3 regions of the Pseudoalteromonas sp. SANK 73390 genome follow, and region 2 is predicted to be linked to each of the others. Evidence: predicted binding sites of a transcription regulator. Region 2 holds the regulator's gene; each other region holds the start of a gene.
What was found. Region 2 encodes sigma-54, which starts transcription at its own class of promoters, with help from an activator protein. Its sites were predicted from a motif close to GTTGGCACGNNNNTNGNNT; they were not measured.
Positions count from the first base shown of each region.

Region 1: SANK73390_RS14900 (P-II family nitrogen regulator) is a predicted target of sigma-54. The motif match lies at 2,560-2,578, and genes of this name have one in related genera.
Region 3: glnA (glutamate--ammonia ligase) is a predicted target of sigma-54. The motif match lies at 1,399-1,417, and genes of this name have one in related genera.

Region 1 is NZ_ARPN01000109.1:206,994-211,956, forward strand. Features, by position in the region: partial or broken gene SANK73390_RS14890 (DUF2797 domain-containing protein) at 1-673, opposite strand, end outside; gene SANK73390_RS14895 (S10 family peptidase) at 790-2,298, opposite strand; gene SANK73390_RS14900 (P-II family nitrogen regulator) at 2,621-2,959, shown strand; partial or broken gene SANK73390_RS14905 (ammonium transporter) at 2,972-4,202, shown strand; gene mrcB (penicillin-binding protein 1B) at 4,333-4,963, shown strand, end outside.
Region 2 is NZ_ARPN01000055.1:69,331-74,293, reverse strand. Features, by position in the region: gene lptB (LPS export ABC transporter ATP-binding protein) at 1-380, shown strand, start outside; gene SANK73390_RS07970 (RNA polymerase factor sigma-54) at 437-1,948, shown strand; gene hpf (ribosome hibernation promoting factor) at 1,976-2,263, shown strand; gene ptsN (PTS IIA-like nitrogen regulatory protein PtsN) at 2,266-2,718, shown strand; gene rapZ (RNase adapter RapZ) at 2,737-3,582, shown strand; gene SANK73390_RS07950 (HPr family phosphocarrier protein) at 3,587-3,859, shown strand; gene mgtE (magnesium transporter) at 4,034-4,963, shown strand, end outside.
Region 3 is NZ_ARPN01000128.1:60,771-65,733, forward strand. Features, by position in the region: gene typA (translational GTPase TypA) at 1-1,023, opposite strand, end outside; gene glnA (glutamate--ammonia ligase) at 1,482-2,888, shown strand; gene glnL (nitrogen regulation protein NR(II)) at 3,536-4,642, shown strand; partial or broken gene ntrC (nitrogen regulation protein NR(I)) at 4,620-4,963, shown strand, end outside.

The DNA.
Region 1 (4,963 bases), on a different contig from region 2:
TTGCTTGGGAACAGTTCAACTGGAAAGCTCAAGTCTACTACTTCTTCATCAAGGCACTCAATGGCCGTGGCACCAAAAAGTTCAGCTAATTCGTCTAACTTTTCTTGAATTTGTGGAATAAGCTCTTTTGCTGCGGCTTTTAAGTCTACTTCACTTGCCACACCTTTGAGCATATTGCGCCAGTTGGTTTTATCTGCGATAAATTGTGCCAGTGCTACTTCAACTAAACCTGATTGCAATCGAGTTTGTACTTTAAAAATAGGCAATGCTTGGGTAGCACCTTGATCTATCCATCGAGTTGGAATTTGTGTATGACGTGTAATACCTACCTTCAAACCTGACGTGTTTGCTAAATAAACATAGTGGGGGATCATACAATTCTCTTCCCCCCACTGAGGTTCACGGCAAGTGCCTTTGTCAAAATGGCAAGTCTCTGGCTTCATAATACACATATCGCAGCTTGCAAGCTTTCGCATACAAACAAAGCAATGTCCTTGAGAATAACTTTTTTGGTTTTTTTGCCACAGTTACAACAGAAAATATTGCCAGTGTGAGTTAGTGTGATTTGTTTACCCATGTAGTTATTCAAATCCACAAGTTCGTTGCCAATGGGTAATTGATATTGAATTGGTTGGGTAAGCTGTGCTTTTAGCTTGCTTAAAGTGCCTTGCATCTTTACGCCCCTAAAGATGTTAAAAGGGCGATACTACCAAGGCATTTGCTAAGTCACAATGTGTATAGATGCTTTAGTGCCAATAGCGTCGCTATTGGCACTAAATCTGAAGGTGATTAATATTTTGCTGATTGTGTTTGGCTTTTTAACGATGCTTTAATAAATTCGCGTAAATCATCATTTGAGGTCTTTAGGTCTTCTTTACGCAGATACATCATATGACCAGAGCGATACCCTTTGAAGCTTAAACGGTCACGCATTTTGCCACTTGGGTCCAATTGCCACATAGTATATTTAGCATCAAAGTAGTTGGTTGCACCATCATAGTAGCCGGCTTGTACCAGTACGTTTAAATAGGGGTTTTCAGCCATCGCTTCACGTAATTGTTCACCAGTGTTGTTTTTACTGCGATCCCAAGGGTATACATTAGCGAGCATTTTGTATTGTATATCTGTTTTGTAATTTAATTCTTCACGAAGGTAATGATTAATAGCAGGTGTAAATGCATGCAACCAAGCACTTAATTCAGGGTAATAATCAGGTTTATCGCCGGTCTCTTTTCTGTCGATACCTAGATAGCGAGAATCTAATCGGCCTAAAATATAGCCTTTATCGCGAAGTAGCTCTTTCCAAAATGCATTATTACTGACATCTAAATTACTGCGCATAACAAATGCTTTAGACAGGCCACTATAATGTGCAACTCGCTGTGCAATCTCTTGCTGCTCGCTTGGCGAAATGAATGCGCCTTTAGCCAATGCAGGTAAGTATTGGTTAATTGTAAAAGCTTCTACTTCAGCGAGTACTTCGTTTAGGTCTTTTTGCTGTAATTGCGTTGGTAGTGCTTTGTGATGCCACGCAGTTGCTGCAAAGTAGGGTAGACGGTTTGCGGCTTTGACCGGGCCATCGCGTTTGATACCAATATCAGTAGGGGATACCAAAACAACACCGTTTAAAAACCACCAATGTGCTTGTTGTAATTCTTTAGCAAGCCCTGAAACGCGTACTGTGCCATAGCTTTCACCAATTAAAAACTTAGGTGATAACGAGCGGTTATTGCGAGTAATGAAGGTATTAATCCAATCAGCTAGGTATTTTATATCGGCATTCACACCAAAAAACTGCGCCTTTTGTTCATCTGCACTGGGCATTTTCCCGTCTTTATTAGGTAAAATGCGTGAATAGCCCGTTTTTACTGGGTTTACAAAGACAATATCGGCAACGTCAAGCACTGAGTGTGGGTTATCTTTCATCCCATAAGGCTGCATAGGGTAACCTTCGTCATCTATTTTTAAGATACGAGGTCCTGTGTAGGCAATATGCATCCAAACTGAAGCAGAGCCCGGTCCACCGTTAAATGAAATTAATAGTGGGCGCTTACTGATATCATCTACTTTATCTTTTTTATAGTAGTTGTAGTATAGCGTTGCAGTTGATTCACCCTCTTCATTCCAAACTGGTTGGGTGCCAGATGTCACACTGTAGTTGATACGTTCGCCGTTGATGGTCGCACGATGATTACTAACCACCTTACTGTCAATATCGATGGTGCGGCTATGTTCCGCTGCTGTGCTGTTAAGGCTAATTGCAATAACACAAACTGTCAGCAACTTACTTAGGCTCATGATTTTCCCCAATGAATAAATTTATAACATTACAGTTGTTTTTTGCACAACTTTCAAAGGGTATGAGTCAAATACCAAAAATAGCGGGATAATTGGCGCATATCAACACTTTGAAGCAAGTAGTTGATGTAAAAAAAGGCAGTGCTAGAGTAGTTGCACCATCTATGAACAGTGTGAATATAAATGCACTCAAGTGGTGCGTTTATGTTTTTTTTATTAAGTTCTTATTTTGTAACATTATGAAATTACTTTGTTTAATTTTATGGCACGAAGGTTGGATTAGGGTAACTAACAGGATAAACCTGTCCTAAGGGGGCCAACAATGAAAATGATAAGTGCAATAATAAAACCATTTAAATTGGATGAAGTTCGAGAAGCGTTAGCTGATTTGGGTGTTGAAGGCATGACTGTGGTTGATGTGAAAGGTTTCGGCCGTCAACGAGGTCACACTGAGTTATACCGTGGAGCTGAGTATCAAGTTGATTTTATTCCAAAAATAAAATTAGAAATCGCAACACGCAGTGAGAATACACAGCGCGTTGTGGACACGCTAACCAAAGCTGCCAGTACGGGTAAAATTGGTGATGGCAAAATTTTTGTGTATGACTTAGACCAAATCGTGCGGATCCGTACCGGCGAATTAGATGAAGAAGCGATTTAAGGGGCCAATGTAATGGAAAACGCAATAATAGAACTCAAATTCTCTCTCAACACTTTTTACTTTTTAATTTCTGGCGTGCTAGTGATGTGGATGGCAGCTGGGTTTGCCATGCTAGAGGCAGGCTTAGTCCGTTCCAAAAACACCACCGAAATTTTAACAAAGAACATAACCTTATATGCGATAGCATGTACGATGTTCTTGTTAGTGGGCTACAACATCATGTATGTGGGAAATACCGAAGGAGGCATAGTGCCCAGCTTTGGTGCATTAATTGGATCACCTACTGCGGATGCGGATCACGCGTTAGAGTCAGACTTTTTTTTCCAAGTGGTGTTTGTCGCCACGGCCATGTCAATTGTATCTGGTGCTGTAGCTGAGCGTATGAAATTATGGGCATTTTTAGCTTTTACTGTGGTTTTAACTGGCTTTATATATCCTGTTGAAGGTTATTGGACATGGGGAGGTGGCTTTTTATCTGCATTAGGTTTTGTGGATTTTGCAGGCTCAGCAATTGTGCATGGTGCAGGTGCAGCAGCAGCACTAGCTGGGGTTATTCTGTTAGGCGCTCGAAAAGGAAAGTATGGTAAAAAATGGTGAAATATATCCAATTCCAGGCTCGAACATGCCATTGGCAACACTCGGTACGTTTATACTTTGGATGGGGTGGTTTGGTTTTAATGGTGGCTCGCAGTTATTTTTAGCCGATAAATCAAACGCTGTAGCAGTTAGCCAAATTTTACTTAATACCAATGCTGCAGCCGCAACGGGTGCAATAGCGGCATTGTTAGTATGTAAAGCTTTGTGGGGTAAAGCTGATTTAACCATGATATTAAATGGCGCATTAGCAGGGTTGGTTGTGATAACGGCAGAACCTGCGTCACCAACGCCTTTAATGGCCTGTTTATTGGGTGCGTTAGGAGGCTCTTTGGTGGTATTTAGTATTGTATTTTTAGACAAAGCTAAAATAGATGACCCTGTTGGGGCTATTTCAGTGCACGGCACCTGTGGAATGTTAGGTGTTATGCTAGTGCCGTTATCAAATACTGATGCGACCTTTGTGAATCAGTTTATTGGTCTTGCATGTATCCTTGGGTTCGTATTTGTTGCGTCTTACTTGGTTTGGGCGTTACTTAAGAAAACTGTGGGCATTCGTGTTGGTGCAGAAGAAGAAATTAGCGGTATGGACCAGCATGACTGTGGGATAGATGCTTATCCTGAGTTTGTTTCGGTACGTAGCCAATAGTTGATGAGTACATTGTCTCTAATAGTGGTTGTTGAGCGGGCCGATTTGGCCCGCACTCTCTTTCAGGCTTAGTTAATCTAAGGTACTCTATGCTCTGGCATATTTAACTTAGAAGTTTGTAAACAGTGGCATGGTAGATAAAAACAATAACGACACAATCAAAACACAGAAAAAGCCCACTCGTACCTCGCCTAAAACGTCTCGTACAAAAAGTAGTTCAGCTAAAAATAATAAGGCTAAAAAGGCTGTGCCACAATCTCGTTTTGGGGCATTTAAACAACGTGTACTGCAAGCTTGTTGGCGACTTTTTTATAAAGGGTGTTTAGCTCTTTTGGTTATCGTAAGTTTTTATGTGATTTACCTTGACGCAAAAATCACTCGCCAGTTTGAAGGCAGTAAGTGGCAGCTGCCAGTACAAGTTTACGCGCGTGCTATGAATTTTTATCCCGAACAGTTTTTATCAGAAAAAGAGGTGCTGTGGGAGCTTAAACGTCTTAACTATTCTCAAGTGAATCATATTAGCCGCACGGGGCAGTATGTGCTGCAAGGGCGCACTATTAAAATACATCGCCGGGCATTTGAGTTTTATAATGGCGCGCAGTCAGGGCAAATATTTACCTTAAATTTTGCAGGGAAGCGCTTAGCGAGTATTGTTGATAACAGTGGCAGACGTATTGAGCAAGCACGTTTGGAGCCTGTTCAAATAGCACGAATTGGCAACGAGTCAAAACAAGATAGAGAGTTTTTACCGCTAGATAAGT
Region 2 (4,963 bases):
AAATTTTAAATGAACTACTGGATGAGTTTAACATTCAACACATTCGCGATAGCTTAGGTATGGCACTGTCAGGCGGAGAACGCAGAAGAGTAGAAATTGCTCGCGCTTTAGCCGCAAATCCTAAATTTATCCTTTTAGATGAGCCTTTTGCTGGTGTTGATCCCATTTCAGTGTTAGATATAAAGAAAATTATCGAACATTTAAAAAATAGAGGTATTGGTGTGTTAATCACCGATCACAATGTTCGTGAAACTCTTGATGTATGTGAAAAAGCTTATATTGTCTCACATGGTGAATTAATCGCCTCTGGTACTCCTGAACATGTTTTAGCAGATCAAACTGTCAGAGATGTCTACCTAGGTGAACAATTCAAGCTATAGTTAATGTACGTTTAGTCACAATAATAATAGAAAACCAGAAGGATTGTTAAAGGTAGATGAGGCAATCGTTACAGCTGCGCATGGGGCAGCAACTTACCATGACACCACAGTTACAGCAGGCTATTCGCTTGCTGCAACTAAGCACGTTGGATCTACAGCAAGAGATCCAAGAAGCTCTTGATAGCAACCCGCTTCTTGAAGTAGATGAGTCAGAGCCAGAATCTGATGCGCAAAACAGTGCCCAAGATAAAAATGGTAAAGATGAAAACCAAGAGGACACGCATTTAGACAGTCAAGATATCGAGCCTGTAAGTGACTACGAAATAGATTCGGATGCCGCACTAAGTAAAGAGACCGTGAGCGACGACCTCGCTATGGATGTGACATGGGATGAGTACATGAGTGCAGCTCCTGCTGCCAGTAGTGGACCCATGCCTGAAGACGAGACTATTTATCAAGGTGAGACGACGGAAACGCTTCATGAATATTTAATGTGGCAGCTCGAATTAACGCCTTTTAGCCCAACAGATCGCGGCATCGCAGTCGCTATTGTAGAAGCCATAGACGAAAACGGTACATTCACCTTAAGTACCGAAGATCTCTTAGAGAGCTTGAATGATGGCAACAGTGGCGAACATATTGAATTAGATGAAGTAGAAGCCGTATTAAAACGAATTCAACTTTTTGATCCTATTGGCATTGGCGCTCGCTCACTACAAGAGTGCTTGTGTATTCAGCTCAATCAATTTGACCCGCATACAACTCCTTGGTTGAGCGAAACTAAAATGATCCTCAATGAGCACATTGAGCTACTTGCAAGTCGCGACTATCGGACCTTGATGAAAAAAACCAAGCTCAAAGAGACTGAGCTCAAGGAGATCGTAACATTAATTCACACTCTTAACCCAAAACCTGCGGCAAGCATTATTCGTGAAGAGTCTGAATATGTCATTCCTGATGTATCAGTTAAGAAGATAAAAGGCCGCTGGGTAGTTGAGCTAAATCCGGAGTGCATGCCTAAAATTCGTGTTAACAATCAATATGCTGCAATGTCTCGCTCAGTGAAATCCAGCACAGATAGTCAATTCATTCGCTCTCATTTACAAGAAGCAAAGTGGTTTATTAAAAGCTTAGAAAGCAGAAATGAAACATTAATGAAAGTTACTAATTGCATTGTCCAACAACAACAGGCATTCTTTGAACATGGCCCTGAGGCAATGAGACCCATGGTGTTAAATGATGTTGCAGAAATGGTTGAAATGCACGAGTCCACCATTTCACGAGTGACCACACAAAAATATATGCACACACCTAGAGGCATTTTTGAGTTGAAGTATTTCTTCTCAAGTCATGTTAGTACTGAAAATGGAGGTGAGTGCTCGTCCACAGCAATCAGAGCACTAATCAAAAAGCTAATTGCTGCAGAAAATACTGCTAAGCCATTAAGCGACAGTAAAATAGCAGATATATTAGCGGAGCAAGGAATTAAGGTGGCCCGACGCACCATAGCAAAATATCGGGAGTCGTTAGCCATTCCACCGTCAAATCAGCGTAAAAGCTTGATTTAGGCGTATTACCTAAGAAGGAAAATGCTTATGCAACTAAATTTAACTGGTCGTCATGTAGAAATAACCGATGCATTAAGAGACTATGTCAACAACAAGTTTGCAAAGTTAGAAAGGCATTTTGATCATATAAACAATGTACATGTGATCTTAGATGTTGAAAAGCTAGTACAAAAAGCAGAGGCGACATTGCACGTTAATGGCGGAGAGCTTTTTGCCTCGACAGAACATCAGGACATGTATGCTGCGATCGACGGCCTAATTAATAAGCTAGATCGTCAGGTAATTAAGCACAAAGAGAAGCTAATTCGACATTAATTATGAAATTAAGCTCGATAATCAATAAGGACTGTAGCAAAGCTGCGGTCCTTTTTAATAGCAAAAAACGTATACTCGAATACATTAGCGAGTTAGCGCACGAACAGCTACCCAATTTAAATCAGCACGATATCCTTAGCGCATTAATGGCCCGGGAGAAACTCGGCAGTACAGGTATAGGTAAAGGGATTGCCCTGCCCCATGGTCGGATAATAGGTCTTGAAGTCGTGACAGCTTTACTATTAGTCAATCAACAAGGGGTTGAATTTGATGCCATTGATAATCGGCCTGTTGATATATTTCTTGCTTTAATTGTGCCTGATGGCGATAACGAACAACATTTAAAAACTTTGTCATCGATAGCTCAGCAGCTAAACAATAAAGAATTTTGTAAACAGCTAAGGAACGCTAGCAATGACGAGGAACTTTATGCCATTATTGCCTCAGCAGACTAGGTTATTAAGAGAAGCATAATGGAATTAATCATCATCAGCGGTCGCTCTGGTTCAGGCAAGTCAGTTGCACTTCGTGTATTAGAAGATTTAGGGTATTATTGCGTTGATAATATCCCAGTCAATTTATTACCGTCCTTAGTACGTAGTGTCTCTGATAACTACGATAAAATCGCTGTAAGCATTGATGTAAGAAATCTGCCAAAAGAGCAACAAGACTTTAATGATATTTTAGAATATTTGCCAGGTTTTGCTAACCCAATGCTGTTCTATCTAGACAGCGATGATAATACGCTCATACGACGCTTTTCTGAAACGCGTCGTTTGCATCCATTATCAGTGAATGACTTACCCCTAGATTTAGCAATACAAGAAGAAAAACGACTGCTAGATGTGCTAACTACACGTGCCGATGTGCTCATAGACACAACTGATTTAAGCGTACACCAGTTGGCTGAAACCATTCGTGAGCGTATTTTAGGAAAAAAAGATAAGCAACTAATCGTTACTTTCCAATCTTTTGGGTTTAAACATGGCATACCCAAAGAAGCTGATTATGTCTTTGACGCGCGCTTTTTACCCAACCCACATTGGGAACCTGAGCTAAAACCCTTAACAGGCTTAGACCAACCAGTTAAAGACTATCTGGCTAGTCATAGCATCGTGCAAAAATTCACATGGCAAATTCAAACTTTTGTGCAAACTTGGTTACCCCACTTAGAGCGAAATAATCGCAGCTATTTAACCATTGCGATCGGATGCACAGGTGGACAACACCGTTCGGTTTATTTGGCACAAACGATTGGTGAAAGCTTTGCGCGAACTCATCCTAATATTAAAATTCGCCACAGAGAGCAAGATAATTAACCTTATGCGTTGTGAAGACACCTTTTTAATTCAAAATAAATGTGGTTTACATGCAAGAGCCGCATCTGTACTCGCTCAACTTGCTATAAAGTTTGATGCTCAGATAACCCTATATCAAGATGACAAATCAGCAGATGGCAATAGTGTGCTCGCATTGCTTTTGTTAGAAAGCAGTCAAGGCAAAGAAGTTAAAGTGGTATGTGATGGTCCAGATGCCAAAGGTGCGTTACACGCAATTGGTGAGCTGATCGCACAAAAGTTTTATGAACAAGAATAAGTTAGCTAATCAAGTTCAGTAATTAAAATTTTCTCAGAGCTTGGTAAGGTACGCGTATTTACGTTAAACTCTTAGTCATGCACTGCGCCTAAATTTCTAAATCATACCCTAGCTGGCTCTTCAGCTTTTCTTTTAGGCAGACATTAAAAACATAAAAATAATTGAAGGAAGCCTATGCCTGAAGCTCTTGAACAAGACTACACACTACAACAACTGCAACAAGTAACGCAGGCATTAAATAGTGGACAATTTGTTCAAGTCAGGCGTACTTTAGCGGAAACAGCACCGTGTGATACGGCTTTACTACTCGAATCGTCTCCACACAAAGTGCGCCGTCAATTATGGCAGCTTGTAGACCCTGATATTCAAGGGGATGTACTCGAAGAGCTATCAGAAGATGTGCGTTTGAGCATTATTGTTCAAATGGAACCTGAGCTTATCGCCGCGGCAACCGAGGACATGGATGACGATGATCTCGGTGAAGTACTTCGTAGTCTACCTGATACAGTCTATCAAGACGTAGTCGGTGCCATGGATGCTCAAGATAGAGAGCGTGCAACGCAAGCACTATCCTATCAAGAGCGCTCAGCTGGCGCACTCATGAATACGGATACTGTTACCATACGACCCGATGTGACATTAGATGTAGTGTTACGTTACTTGCGTCTGCGTGGCACGCTACCCGATGGTACTGATGACCTCTATGTCGTTGATAAAGATAATTGCTTTATCGGTGCCCTGTCGCTTAATAGCCTACTGACTAACCCACCAGATAAGTTAGTACATGAGCTAATGGACACAGACAAAGAGTCAATTCCAATCACCATGGATGAAACTGAAGTAGCACAGCTATTTGAACGTTATAACTGGATTTCGGCAGCAGTTGTTGATGACAACGCTCATCTTTTAGGGCGTATCACCATCGATGATATTGTTGATGTTATTCGTGAAGATGCTGAGCATAGCTTGATGAGTATGGCCGGTCTTGATGATGAAGAAGACACCTTTGCGCCAGTATTTAAAAGCTCTAAGCGCCGCTCCATCTGGCTAGGTATTAACTTACTCACTGCGTTACTCGCTGCATTTGTTGCGAGCTTTTTTGAA
Region 3 (4,963 bases), on a different contig from region 2:
AACTAATTCGTTTTCTAAACGCTCAAGAATGTTACGTGACGTTACGAATTTACCTTCTTGACCTGCAAATGGTGAAGTATTTACAGAGAACGTCATTGTTACTGTTGGTTCATCTACAGATAATGCAGGTAGTGCTTCTACTGTATTCACATCACAGATAGTATCAGAGATTTTTAACTCGCCTAATCCCGTGATTGCGATGATATCACCAGCCGATGCCTCTTGAGCTTCGTGACGGTCAAGGCCTAAATAAGTTAGCACCTGACCTACTTTACCGTTGCGTTTATTACCATCTGCACCAACGATTGTTACTTGTTGGTTTAATTTAACTGTACCACGCTTGATACGGCCAACACCGATAACACCAATATATGAGTTGTAATCAAGCTGTGATATCTGCATTTGCAGTCCACCATCAGCGTCTGCATCTGGTGCTGCTACTTGATCAACAATTGCTTCAAACATAGGTTGCATGTTGTCTGAAGGGCTGTCTAAATCTAGTGTAGCCCAGCCGTTGATTGCTGATGCATAAATAACTTGGAAATCCAACTGGTCATCAGATGCACCTAAGTTATCGAATAAATCGAATACTTGGTCCATAACCCAATCAGGACGCGCACCTGGCTTATCGATTTTGTTAATAACAACAATTGGCTTAAGACCTAATGCAAATGCTTTTTGCGTTACGAAACGCGTTTGTGGCATCGGGCCTTCTTGTGCATCAACGAGTAATAATACAGAATCAACCATTGAAAGAACACGTTCTACTTCACCACCGAAATCAGCGTGTCCAGGAGTGTCTACGATATTGATATGGTAATCATTCCAGCCAATTGCCGTATTTTTAGCTAGGATTGTGATACCACGTTCTTTCTCGATATCATTTGAATCCATTACACGCTCTTCATTGCCGCCGCGTGTTTCTAGTGTGCCTGATTGCTCTAGCAACTTATCAACTAGGGTTGTTTTACCGTGGTCAACGTGTGCGATAATCGCGATATTTCTTAACTTTTCGATGTTCATATTCTTACTCAAAGAAGTTGAATCTCAGTGATCCTAGTCGATCTACGCGGTTTCGCTTCATTTTAAAATGAAGGGTCCGGCGCGCCAGAGATGTCCCATTATAGGATTTAAAGGGCGCACATTATCCCTTATTCCGACGATAGAAGAAAGTTTATCCAGCATAAATTTTGTTACTTTGTGATGACAGCAATGATTTACAACCTTTTTTTGCAGAAAAAGCGTACTATTAAGAGTATTAAGTGATTAAAAATACATGCACCTAGCGCCAATATTAAACGCACCAAAGCAATGCACCCTAGCACCAAGTTGGTGCAAAATGTATGTTCACACCATGGAAAAATATAAAAAACCGTCTACAATCATTAACTTGATAAAACTGGCACATATTAAGCTTAAAAAAGCGCAATCGCATTAAGTTAATGCAGCAAGCATAAAAAAACCAACGAGTTGGAGGACACATGTCACAATCGGTTTTAGATTTTATTAAAGAACATGACGTTAAATTTGTAGATTTACGCTTTACAGATACAAAAGGTAAAGAGCAACACGTATCTATTCCTCATCACCAAGCCGATGAAGACTTTTTTGAAGACGGTAAAATGTTTGATGGTTCTTCAATTGCAGGTTGGAAAGGCATTAACGAGTCTGACATGGTATTAATGCCTGATGCAGCATCAGCTAAATTAGACCCATTCGCTGAAGAGACAACTCTCATTGTACGTTGTGACGTTGTTGAGCCTTCAACATTACAAGGTTACGAACGTGATCCTCGCTCTGTAGCAAAACGCGCTGAAGAATATATGCGTTCAACAGGTATCGCAGATACAGTTTTATTTGGCCCAGAACCAGAGTTTTTCTTATTTGATGACGTGAAGTACAAAACTGACATGTCTGGCTCTATGTACAAAATCGACGCACAAGAGGCATCTTGGAACTCAGACAAAGATTACGAAGGCGGTAACACCGGTCACCGTCCAGGCGTGAAAGGCGGATACTTCCCAGTTGCACCAGTAGACTCATCACAAGATTGGCGCTCAGCAACCTGCTTGGTACTTGAAGAAATGGGGCAAGTAGTAGAAGCACATCACCATGAAGTTGCCACTGCAGGTCAAAATGAGATTGCGACTCGCTTTAATACCATGGTGTTAAAAGCTGACGAAATCCAAGAAATGAAATACGTTATCCACAATATGGCACACCTTTACGGCAAAACGGCGACTTTCATGCCTAAGCCAGTAGTGGGTGACAACGGATCAGGTATGCATTGCCACCAATCACTTGGTAAAGATGGTAAAAACATCTTCGCGGGCGACAAGTACGGCGGTCTTTCTGAAGAGGCGCTTTACTATATTGGTGGTATCATCAAGCACGCTAAAGCTATTAATGCATTTGCTAACGCATCAACTAACTCGTACAAGCGTTTAGTACCTGGTTTTGAAGCACCTGTTATGCTTGCTTACTCTGCACGTAACCGTTCTGCATCAATCCGTATTCCAGTGGTTCCATCTGAAAAAGGGCGTCGCATTGAAGTTCGCTTCCCTGATCCAACTGCTAACCCTTACCTTGCATTCTCAGCAATGTTAATGGCGGGCCTTGACGGTATTAAGAACAAGATCCACCCTGGCGATGCAATGGATAAAGATTTATACGACCTTCCAGCTGAAGAAGCAGCTGAGATCCCAACTGTTGCAGCATCACTAGACGAAGCATTGGCATGTCTTGATGCTGACCGTGAATTTTTAATTCAAGGTGGCGTATTCACTGACGACTTAATCGATGCTTATATCTCACTTAAGTCACAAGAAGTGGAAAAACTGAACATGACAACTCATCCAATTGAGTTTGAAATGTACTACAGCGTTTAATTACGCAGTTAAATCATATGTGTTCTCAAGCCCGCTATGCGGGCTTTTTTTGGTAAAGCGACTTTTACGTACTCAAACAAAGTAGTATAACACCAACATAGGAAGCCATAGATTATACGTATTCTGTATATTGCTTATTACAAATGCTTTACGTTGCAGCTTCTCAGCCAATGGCATGTCGTGAAAATGGTCATCGGATATATTCAGATATATCACATCAAAATTTTGAAAAATAAACCTCAATAACCCCTTAAAACAATCAAAGCGCAACCCTGCACTCTTGCTTTTAAAAAACTAAAAAGCCTTAAAATTTCCTCGTCCAGTAATTTACAGACAATATGAAAAGATACAGGTAGCATTTCCTTTATTTGACAAGTAAAAGCCAGCTTCTCTGGGGGTTTGATAGTGCTGTTATCCTTAAATATTAAGTTGGTCAGTACAAAAACTACATTTGCTCTTAGAAACGTTGCCCAAGATGGGCATCAGGTTAGTTATATTCCTATTCAATGAACACGGCGTAAAAATTGCTTCAAGCCCTAAAAGCACATTTTACCTATACCGAGCCAACCGCATTAATCCATAGCTCATAGAAAAACGGCATGATATAGTGCACCATCTTGGTGCAAAGAAACGATAGGCGATCCATCATGGCACAAAGTACTCACCCTTTTTTAAATGCCTTATGGCATAACTTAGCAACTTGCATATTGCTATTAGACGATAAGTTTACCATTCAATATGCCAATAATAGTTGCAGTGAATTATTTGGCTTGGGTTTAAAGCGCTTAATAGGCCAACCTATTAATGACATTTTTAGCCACCACCACATTGACTTTGAACGTCTAGCTCAATATGCCCTAGAGGATGGCGTAGATTGCCAGCAACACCGAGTAGACGTTGTATTTATCGATAGCCGAGCTGCTACTTTAAACTTACATGCCAGACGTATTCATCATCAAAGCAGTGCTTTTATTTTACTAGAATGTCGCCGTATAGATGATGAAGTGCGCTTTGACCAAGCCTCAAATCAAATGCATCAATACCATGCTGCGCGAACTCTCATTAGAGGTTTGGCACACGAAATAAAAAATCCGTTAGGGGGAATAAGAGGAGCGGCGCAATTATTGCAGTATGAGAGTTGTCAGCAAGAACGAGATCAATGCGCGCAATTAATTATTGAACAAGCTGACCGACTGACAGAATTGGTGGATAGGTTACTTGGGCCCAGTCAATTACCTAACAAAGCACCGTGCAATATTCATCAAACACTCGAGTCGGTGGTCAAACTCAGTATGTTAGATAACGCCAGTCAAATATCGTTACGAAAGGACTATGACCCTAGCATACCCGATATTGTGATTGACCAAGCAAAAATACAACAAGTGGTATTGAACATAGTAAGAAATGCTCTGCAAGCTTTAGAAGGCAATGATGAAGGCAACATTACCCTAACGACGCGTATCAAGCATCGAATGCGACAGGGTAAAAGACTCATGAAAAAAGCATTGCTAATACAGATTATCGATAATGGTCCAGGGATTGCCGAAGAGTTAAAAGATACTTTGTTCTACCCAATGATCACTAATAAAGACGGTGGTTCTGGCTTGGGCCTTTCAATTGCGCAAACAATTGTTGAGCAACATGGTGGGTTGATCGATTGTGATAGTTGGCCAGGACACACCGAATTTAATATTTACTTGCCGTTTGACAACAACGGCATGGGAGCAACAAATGAAAACAGTTTGGCTAGTTGATGATGATGCCTCTATACGATTTGTTTTAGACAAAGCACTATCGCGTGCGGGTTTTACTACAGAGAGCTTTGCCAATGCCCAAGATGTGCTAACCGCTTTATCATATAGTCAACCTGCTGTGTTAATCTCAGATGTCCGCATGCCCGGTATGGATGGCATGGCGCTGCTAGAAGAAATATCCGCAAAACACCCTAGCCTGCCGGTGATCATTATGACCGCACACTCTGACTTAGACTCTGCCGTTAATGCATTTCAAAAAGGCGCTTTTGAATATCTTGCCAAACCATTTGATTTAAATGATGCTACCGCCCTCGTAGAACG